Regions from separate parts of the Polymorphospora sp. NPDC050346 genome, predicted to be linked through region 2. Evidence: riboswitches for the same ligand, from Rfam matches in the RefSeq annotation. Region 2 holds a riboswitch; each other region holds the start of a gene.

Region 1 (3,266 bases), on a different contig from region 2:
AGAAGCCGGTCGAACTCGTCGGCATTCTCTTCGGCCAACTGCACCAGTTCCTCGGCACGCCGTAACCGGTCACCAGCGCGGCGCGCGGCGAGATCGGCGGCGACCATACGCTCGGCGGCGTCGAGCAGCCGGTCGGCATCGTCGAGCAGCCTTCCCGCCAGGCCCAACTGCGACGTCTGGCCCGCGTAGCGATGCGGGCAGTCCCGCACCGCCCGGAGGAGATCCTTGACCCGACTCTCAGGGTCTTTCGGCGTGCTGTTGACGATGACTTTGCAGACCTCGCCACCGCGATCGACCCGACCACAATAGGCACGACCAAACCCGTGACCAAGGGTGCCCCGGAAGTGCCAGCCGGCCTTCCGGGCCACCCGGAACGCATTCCGGAATGACGGATGGTCATGCCGTGGCCATTGATCATCCGGCCCGTACCACAGGTCGTCCCCAACGGGCGGCGGCATGCGACGGGACCTCCAACACGGAGTGGCGACGATCATTCATTTGCCATACAGGCCATCCGGCCCACGACGCGACAGCATAAGCCCTCTGAACACACCCATTTTTTGGAGCCCGTATGCCAATTAGCCGCCGCTTTCCTCCCCGTTGGAATTGCCCAACAACTCGCCCGCTTCGGGACCGGCCGGCCGGCCGAGGAGTTCCAGCTCGGTTCACCACCGGCCCGGGCAACGCTCACCGGGCGTAACCACCCACGAGGGGGCATCCGGCGCCCGTGACGGTTACCGGAAGTGGTTACCAATGCAATGTTTGCATACATAGCGATGTGAACATACATTGGATCGGGCCGCCGCCGGGGTGGCCACCGGACGGAGGGCGGAGCGCGTGGGACACGGGCACGACCACGGCGCGCAGGCGAAGCGGGCCGGCGAGAAGCACCGGGGACGGCTGTGGGCCGCCTTCTTCCTGATCGCCGTCTTCATGGTGGTCGAGGCGGTCGCCGCCCTGATCACGGGCTCGCTGGCGCTGCTCTCCGACGCCGGGCACATGTTCACCGACGTACTCGGGATCGGGATGGCCCTCGCCGCGATCACGGCGGCCCGCCGGGCGGCCGGCGACCCGCAGCGGACCTTCGGCCTCTACCGGCTCGAGGTGCTCGCCGCGCTGGCCAACGCCGTACTGCTCTTCGGGGTCGCGATCTACGTCCTGATCGAGGCGGTACGCCGGTTCGACGATCCGCCGCACGTGCTGGCCGGGCCGATGATGCTGGTCGCCGTACTCGGCCTGATCGCCAACATCGTCGCGTTCATGCTGCTGCGCGCGGGCGCGCAGGAGAGCATCAACGTGCGCGGGGCCTACCTGGAGGTGCTCGGCGACCTGTTCGGCTCGGTCGGGGTCATCGTGGCCGCCGGGCTGATCACGCTGACCGACTGGTACTGGGTCGACCCGGTGGTGGCGGTCGCGGTGGGCATGTTCATCCTGCCGCGCACCTGGAAGCTGGCCCGGGCGGCGGTGCGGATCCTGGTCCAGGCCGCCCCGGAGCACCTCGACGTGCCGGCGGTGCAGGCCCGGCTGGCGGCCGTACCCGGGGTGTCGGATGTGCACGACCTGCACGTGTGGACACTGACCTCGGGCATGGATGTCGCCTCGGCGCACCTGACGGTCGACCCGGCCGCCGAGGTCGGCGCGGTGCTGGCCGCCGCGCGGGAGGCGCTGCACGACGACTTCCACATCGAACACGCCACGTTGCAGGTCGAACCCGCTGCGTCGAAGGGCGATTGCGGCCCGGCGCACTGGTGACCTTAGCTGCGACTTAAGTTTCGTGACCTGCCCGATACTGTCGGCCAGCTTTGTCCTGAAATATCAGTGGATCACCGCACTTGCTGTCCCCCGCCCGCCGGACGGCTACCGGTAGGCTCGGCCGCGGCCTCCGCCGGGCGGCGCCCCTCGGTGCCTGCGGCGGCCGTCGCCTAATCGCCTTGGCGAGCCGGGGAACCATCGTTACTCGGGGTGCATCCGCGACAGCGGTAGGGATCTTCCGTCCCGAACCCGTCAGCTAACCCGGTCGGCGGCTGACGGAAGGACTGTTCGTGAGGTTGAGAGAAAAAGGACTCCTGGCCGCGCTGCTGGCCGTCGCCGTCGCGTTCGGCGCGGCACCGGCGACCGCCGCGCCGGTCGGCAGCGTCCCGGCCCGGCAGGCACTCGCGCCGGGCGACACCGACGACGAGGGCGGCACCAAGAAGCTGCGCGACCAGCTCGACGCCGCGACCAAGGGATACGTCGACGCCAAGGCGGCGCTCGACAACTCCACCAAGCGCCAGCGGGAACTCGACGCCCGGCTGAAGACCATCGGCGAGGAGCTGACCGTACGCGGCCAGGCGGTCGGCGAACTGGCCTCGCGGGCCTACCGCACCGGCCGGATCGGGCCGATCGCCGCCCTGCTCAACACCAGCTCACCGGAGGGCTTCCTCGACCGGACCACGGCGCTGGGCAACCTCGCCGCCAGCGAGGACCGACAGCTGCGCCTGCTCCAGGAGACGCAGGAGCAGGAGACCCGGGCCCGGGCCGCGGTCGACAACGAGATCCGCGAGCAGAAGAAGCAGCTCGCCACCATGGACCAGCGCAAGAAGCAGGCCGAACGGGCACTGGCCGAGGCCGGCAGCGGCCAGTCCAGCTCCGGGGTGCAGGGCTCGGGCTCCGGGTCGGGTTCCGGGTCGGCGTCGGCGAAGCCGGCACCGCGCAACGCCAACGGCTCGTGGCCCAGCGAGGGGTGCACGATCAACGACCCGACCACCTCGGGCTGCATCACCCCGCGCACGCTGCACGCGCTCAACCAGGCCAAGGCGGCCGGCTTCACCCGGTACGTCTCCTGCTACCGCAGCGGTGGCTCCGGTGAACACCCGAAGGGCCGGGCCTGCGACTTCGCCGCCCAGAAGGGCGGGTTCGGGGGCGTGGCGACCGGCGGCGACCGCACGTACGGCAACAACCTGGCCGCGTACTACGTCAACAACGCCAGCCGGCTCGGCGTGCTCTACGTGATCTGGTTCAAGCAGATCTGGTTGCCCGGCAGCGGCTGGAAGGCCTACCGGGGCGGCGGCGACCCGTCCAGCGACCACACCAACCACGTACACCTGTCGGTGTACTAGCCGAAGCGACCGATGGCCGGGCCGCCCGAGGGGCGCCCGGCCATCGTCGTCGGCGCCGATCCCGGCACCGGCCATCGTCGTCAGCGCCGGTCCCGGCACCGGCCATCGTCGTCAACGACCGAGTACGCCGGCGAGCACGGCCCGGATGCCGGGGCGGGGGTCGAAGTC
Region 2 (3,266 bases):
GTGGGGCCGACGGTGATCCAGCGCATTCCGCTGTAGCCGACGTCGTTGCGGACCTCGAAGCCGAGGGCGTCGCGGTAGAAGGCGAGGGCGGCGTCGGGGTCGGTCTGCGGCAGGAAGGTGTGGTGAATGGTGATGTCCATGCCGGTCACGCTAGTTGTGGCCGGGGGCTGCTGCTTCTCGATTCCTGATCGGTCTGGTCACCTGTTTGGCGACGCATGACGGGATTCCCGCGGTGGCGTGTTCGGCCTGGCGGCGGTAGACGCTGGGCGGGACGCCGACGAGTTCGGTGAAGCGGGTGCTGAAGGTGCCCAGTGAGGCGCAGCCGACGGTGAAGCAGACCTCGGTGACGCTGAGGTCGCCGCGGCGGAGCAGGGCCATGGCGCGTTCGATGCGTCGGGTCATCAGGTAGGAGTAGGGCGATTCGCCGTAGGCGAGCCGGAACTGGCGGCTGAGGTGTCCGGCGGACATGTTCACGCCGCGGGCGAGGGCCTCGACGTCCAGCGGCCGGGCGTACTCCCGGTCGATCCGGTCCCGGACGCGGCGCAGGCGGGCGAGGTCGCGCAGGTGCTGCGTCGTGGCGGAGTTGCTGGTCACGTGCGTGATGGTGCCATGGCGGTGGTGGGGTTGCCCAGCGTGGTCGGGGTGGTTCGGCCGGCTTTTTCCCACTGGTGGCCGGGCGTCACACGGGCACCTTTGGTGTCGTGGCGGGTGGCCTGGCTGCCCGTACCCGATGATTTGGCCGAGAGGGCATGGGGGTCGTCTTTTCGGTGGCGTCGTGGTCGGGTGATGTATCGACGGTGGGCCTTGGGGGCGCCGTTGTTTCGGTGGTGCACACGCCGTCCGTTCCGTTTTGGCTTTACTGGGCGCTTGCGGCCCGGCTTCGCCCGGGTGCGGCGAACGCGAGTGCGATAGATCGCACCGCCAGAATCCGGTCTTGGCAGGGCGGGAGGGCGGCCAGTACGGTCGGGAAATCCGTTCCGGTTGTTGGGTCATCAGCCGATGGCGCCGGAGCGGATCCGCTTAGTCGTATTCGTACGAGCCGGGGACCCAAGCAATCGGGGTGAATCCGTGGGCCGATGCCTGCGGTAGGGCGACCTTTCCCGTCCGAATCCGTCAGCTAACCCGGTAGGCGGTTGTGGAAGGAGACGACTGTTCGTGCGGTACCGAGCGTGCCTGGTTGGCACATCCCCCATTTCCCTGTCGTGCGGCCGTTTGTCGCGTGGACCGACGATCCTGGCTGTTTGCTGACGCCGGATCACTGATCACGACACCAGATCGGTTCGGAATCGACTGAGCCGGCCGTTGCCGGCTGTCCTTTTCCTGTTTCGCGTCTCCCGTTGTGGCGGCGGTGCCGTTTGCGGCCCGCTGTCGGTTGTGCGGGCCCTGTCCCGGGTGGGTCGCGATTCGTCGGTCTGGTCGACGTCTGCCGTTTTCGATTGGGACGCCGACGACAGTCGGCGGGTAATGGAGCTTCAAGTGGAAAACTCTCGTTCGTACAATCCGTTCCGTCGGGTTATCCCCAACCGTTTCCGTTCGGTGGCCGTGGCGTCGGCGGCCGTGCTGGCGGTGGCCGCGACGACGGGCAGCCTTTCGTCCGGTACCCCGACCGGTGCGGAGTCAAACGCGGGCGCCGAGTCGGGTGTGGTGCAGTTGGCGCTGACGCCGGAGCGGGCCCAGGCGGCGCCGCCGCAGGAGGCCGCCCCGAAGGAGGCCGCACCCAAGGAGGCCGCCCCGAAGGCGCCGGCGGAGAAGACGTTGTCGTACGACTTCCAGTACCAGCCGAACGCCTACTACTGCGGTCCGGCGTCGACCCGTATCGCGCTGAGCGCGCAGGGGCACACGCCGAGCCAGGACAACCTGGCGGGGCAGCTGGGTACGACGTTCGCCGGGACGAACTCGTCGCACGACATCGCGCGGGTGTTGAACAAGGTGGTCGGCGGGGACGCCTACCGGGTGCGGGAGATTCCCGGCCAGAAGGCGACGTCGGCGCAGATGGACCGGCTGCAGGCGGACGTGGTCGAGGCGGTCGGCAAGGGGCGGCCGGTGGTGGCGAACATCGTCGGCGGGGCGACGGACAACGACGGCTTCTGGCGCAGCTTCCCCGGTGGGCACTACGTGACGATCGTCGGTTACGGCGACGAGGGGCGGCAGGTGCAGGTCGCCGATCCCAGTGGTGTCGGTCCGGCGAGCTACTGGATGAGCACGATCACGATGGCGCACTGGATGGCGTCGCGCGGTTACTCGTACTGACCGGGTACGTACGGAACAAAGGGCCGGCCCTGGTGGGCCGGCCCTTTGTCGTGGGTCAGAGTCCGCCGGCGACGCGCAGGATGGTGCCGGTGGCGTACGACGCCTCGGGGCTGAGCAGCCAGGCGATGGCGTGGGCGATCTCGGGTGCGTCGCCGGCGCGGCCCAGTGGTGCGCGCTGGGCGATGCGGTTGGGGCGGTCGGGGTCGCCGGAGACGGTGTGGATGTCGGTCCAGACGGTGCCGGGTGCGACGCCGTTGACGCGGATGCCGCGTGGGCCGAGTTCTTTGGACAGGCCGATGGTGAGGGCGTCGACGCCGGCCTTGGCTGCGGCGTAGTGGATGTATTCGCCGGGTGAGCCGAGGGTGGCGGCGGCGGACGAGACGTTGACGATGGCGCCGCCGGCGTTCATGCGGCGGGCGGCCTGTTGGGCGCAGAGGATGGCGCTGACGAGGTTGACGTCGATGACGTGGCGCAGGTCTTGCGGGGTGAGGTCGACGAGCGGGCCGATGCGGCTGGTGACGCCGGCGTTGTTGACCAGGCCGGTGACCGCCCCCAGTTTCGTTTCGGTCTGGTCGAACAGGTCGGTGACCTGGTCGGGGTCGGTGACGTCGGCGCGTACGGCGATGCCGCGCCGGCCGGTGGCGTGGACGTCGGCGAGGACGGTTTCGGCGGCGGCGGCGTCGTCGCGGTAGCACAGTGCGATGTCGTGTCCGGCGGCGGCGAGCCGGCGTACGGTGGCGGCGCCGATTCCGCGGCTGCCGCCGGTTACCACGGTGACCGGTGTGTCGGGCACTGCCCACTCCCCCTCTTTCGGCTGGTCGTGGTGGTGACGCTACCGCGCCGCCGTCCGGTGTGGATGGCCGGCGTACGGTGGGCCGGTCGACGACGTGGAGGTGCGTGGTGGCCGGTCTGGGCAAGGGTGATCTGGTCGAGGACTTCGAACTGCCGGACGAGACGGGTGCGCCGCGGCGGTTGAGTGCGCTGCTGGCGGACGGGCCGGTGGTGGTGTTCTTCTA
Region 3 (3,266 bases), on a different contig from region 2:
GCGGGCCGCCGACCTGCCCAGCCCCGCTCGCTATGGTGTGACGATGCTGCTCTCCGACCGCGACCTCGTCAGTGAGATCAAGGCGGGCACCCTGGCGCTGGAGCCGTTCGATCCGGCCCTGGTCCAGCCGTCGAGTATCGACGTACGGCTCGACCGGCTCTTCCGGGTGTTCAACAACCATCTCTACACGCACATCGACCCGTCCGTGCAGCAGGACGACCTGACCTCGGCGGTCGAGGTGCCGGACGGGGAGCCGTTCGTGCTGCATCCGGGCGAGTTCGTGCTCGCGTCGACGCTCGAGGTGATCTCCCTCGGCGACCAGCTCGCCGGACGACTGGAGGGCAAGTCGAGTCTCGGCCGGCTCGGCCTGCTGACGCATTCGACGGCCGGCTTCATCGATCCGGGCTTCTCCGGGCACGTGACGCTGGAGCTGTCCAACGTGGCCAACCTGCCGATCACGCTCTGGCCGGGGATGAAGATCGGTCAGCTCTGCATCTTCCGGCTGTCGTCGCCGGCCGAGCACCCGTACGGGTCGGCGGTCTACGGTTCGCGCTACCAGGGGCAGCGTGGGCCGACGCCGAGCCGCTCGTGGCAGAACTGGCGGACCTGGCCGGTCCGCTGAGGCACGAAGGCAGTAAAGGGGCGCCTCCCGTCGAGGGAGGCGCCCCTTTTGGCGTCGCCGTCACATCCTGGGGCGGCCGAAGCTGTGAATCGTGCCGTTGTCGTAGCGCTTCATCAGGACCGGTACGCCGGCCTGGGAGGCATGCACCAGCCAGCCGTTGCCGACGTACATGCCGACGTGGCTGAGGTCGGAGTTGTAGAAGACGAAGTCACCGGGGCGCAGCTCGGAGCGGCTGATCGAGGGCATCATCCGGCGCTGGGCGGCGGCGTTGTGCGGCAGTCGTACGCCGACCTTGCCCCAGGCGGCGAGCATCAGGCCGGAGCAGTCGTAGCCGTTCGGCCCGGAGGCGCCCCAGACGTAGGGCTTGCCGATCTGGGAGCAGGCGAACTTGGCGACCGTGCTGGCCGGCCCACCCGGGTACGTCGCCGGACAGGGCGCCGGACGCAGCGAGCCGAGGCCGCCGGAGGTGCCGTACGCCTTGAGCCGCAGATCCTGGAGCTTCTTGATGTCCGCGTTGATCTGCTTGGTCTTGGCTGCCAGCTCGGCCTCGGTGGTGGTGAGCTGGGCGACGAGGGTGTCGAGCGGGCCCTTCTGCGCCGTGTACTGCGCCTTGAGGTCGACCACGCTCTGGATGTCGCGGGCCTGCCGGCGGGCGAACTGGTCGAGCAGTTCCAGCTGGTCGGCGAGGGTCTGTGGCGAGCCGTTGGTGAGAATCGAGTTCAACGCCGACGTGTTGCCGCCCTTGTAGGCGCGGGTCGCGAACTGACCGACGCGTTCCATGGCCAGGTCGACCTGGAGCTGAAGCGGGGCGATCTTCGCGGCGAGGCCGTCGGCCTGCTTCTTCTTCGTCGCCAACTGCTCGCGGGTGGCGTTGTGTTGCTCGATCACCGGCTCGAGCTGGCTCCACGACTTGTCGATCTGGGCTTCGATCTCGGCGACGGTCGGCTCGGCCTGGGCGGGCACCGCTCCGAAGAGGACGATGGCGACACTGGCGACGGCGACGAAGACGGTTGTCCTCGTCAACCGGCGGAGACGTGGCAGGGCCGGCGGTCGGCCGGCGGTCGCCGGCCGGAAGGGTCGGCGCCACGGTGCATGATCAGCCACCGGGGTCGGTGCTCCTTCTCCTTCGGACCGCCTACCGGGTTAGCTGACGGGTTCGGGCGGGAGAGTTGCGCCCTACCGCAAGTCTGCGGATTCACCCCGGTTACTTCTGGGTCCCCGGCTCACGACCTTGTTGTGACTCGGCGGTGTCGAGTCGACGCCATCCCTGGTGGATGGCCGGATCCCGCTCGACGGTTCATCACATTAGGCAGCGCCGTTATCAATGCGCAACCACCGGACCTGTGAAATCCGTTGCGTGTCAAGTCTGTCGCAGTCAGTCAGGCATGAAAGTTTCCTACAGTACGCAGACATCGTCCGGAATCCATTGACGGGAGCGGCCACACGGACGAAGGTGACGACATAGATCAATCCGACTGGAGGTTCGATGCAGCGTCTCACCAAGCCGACGGGCAGGCGGATCCTGCTCAGCGTCGCGGTCGTCGGCGCCGCGACGCTCGTGCCGGTCAGCCCGGCACCCGCCGTGCCAGCCCCGACCGATACCAGACAGCAGCAGTACGCCGCCGCGTCCGCCGAGTACGGCGTACCGGAGAGCATCCTGCTCGGCGTGTCGTACCTGCAGTCGCGCTGGGACACCAACGCCGGCACGCCGAGCACGAGCGGCGGGTACGGCCCGATGCACCTCACCGACGCCGCGCACGTGGCGAGCCTGCCGGTGCCCGGCCACCACGGCACCCACGAGGACCCGCGCGGCGACACCTCCCGCGAGGCGATCGAACTCGAACACCCCGCGCCCAACCCGCCGGACGAGGCGGCGCTGCGTACCCTCGGCACCGCCGCCGGACTGACCGGGGCCGGAGCCGAGGCGCTGCGTACCGACCCGGTGGTCAACATCCGCGGCGGCGCCGCGCTGCTCGCCGTGTACCAGCGGGAACTGGGTGCCCCGCAGGGTGCCGGCAGCGACCCGGCCGACTGGTACGGCGCGGTCGCCCGCTACTCCGGCGCCGACACCCGTGACGCGGCGGCCGCCTTCGCCGACGAGGTCTACTCGACGATCCGTACCGGCGCGACCCGACGGACCGACGACGGCCACCAGGTCAGCCTGGCCCGGCACGCCGGCCTCACCCCGGCGACGTCCTGGCTGGACCGGCTCGGCCTGCGCAAGCTGGCCCGCCCCGACGGGCTGGAGTGCCCGGACGACATCTCCTGCGAGTGGCTGCCGGCACCGTACGAACTGCGCGGCGACGGCACGGTTCCGACCAGCTACGGCAACCACGACAAGGGCAACCGGCCGGCCCAGCAGAAGATCGAGTACATCGTCATCCACGACGCCGAGGGCTACTTCGCCGGCACGACCCGGCTGGCCCAGGACAAGAACTGGGTGAGCTGGCACTACACGCTGCGCTCGGTCGACGGGCACATCGCCCAGCACCTGAAGGCCAAGGATGTCGGCTGGCACGCCGGCAACTGGTTCGTCAACGCCAAGGCGATCGGCCTGGAGCACGAAGGCTTCGCGGCCCAGGGCACCTGGTACACCGAGGCGATGTACCGCACCTCCGCCAAGCTGGTGCGGCACCTGGCGCTG

The links. Region 2 has a riboswitch for cyclic di-AMP ahead of AB0I42_RS24325 (C39 family peptidase). Riboswitches for the same ligand answer to the same signal wherever they lie in the genome.
Region 1: another riboswitch for cyclic di-AMP. It lies ahead of AB0I42_RS21455 (hypothetical protein); the one in region 2 lies ahead of AB0I42_RS24325 (C39 family peptidase).
Region 3: another riboswitch for cyclic di-AMP. It lies ahead of AB0I42_RS31565 (NlpC/P60 family protein); the one in region 2 lies ahead of AB0I42_RS24325 (C39 family peptidase).

Annotation. Positions count from the first base shown of each region.
Region 1 covers NZ_JBFAKM010000021.1:7,680-10,945, forward strand. Annotated here, with positions in the region: gene AB0I42_RS21445 (hypothetical protein) at 1-458, opposite strand, end outside; gene AB0I42_RS21450 (cation diffusion facilitator family transporter) at 838-1,752, shown strand; cyclic di-AMP (ydaO/yuaA leader) riboswitch at 1,910-2,039, shown strand; gene AB0I42_RS21455 (hypothetical protein) at 2,043-3,098, shown strand; gene AB0I42_RS21460 (TetR family transcriptional regulator) at 3,210-3,266, opposite strand, start outside.
Region 2 covers NZ_JBFAKM010000025.1:102,390-105,655, forward strand. Annotated here, with positions in the region: gene AB0I42_RS24315 (VOC family protein) at 1-140, opposite strand, end outside; gene AB0I42_RS24320 (helix-turn-helix transcriptional regulator) at 151-594, opposite strand; cyclic di-AMP (ydaO/yuaA leader) riboswitch at 1,008-1,147, shown strand; gene AB0I42_RS24325 (C39 family peptidase) at 1,537-2,250, shown strand; gene AB0I42_RS24330 (SDR family oxidoreductase) at 2,306-3,043, opposite strand; gene AB0I42_RS24335 (peroxiredoxin) at 3,148-3,266, shown strand, end outside.
Region 3 covers NZ_JBFAKM010000043.1:41,173-44,438, forward strand. Annotated here, with positions in the region: gene dcd (dCTP deaminase) at 44-622, shown strand; gene AB0I42_RS31565 (NlpC/P60 family protein) at 683-1,645, opposite strand; cyclic di-AMP (ydaO/yuaA leader) riboswitch at 1,740-1,879, opposite strand; gene AB0I42_RS31570 (peptidoglycan recognition family protein) at 2,109-3,266, shown strand, end outside.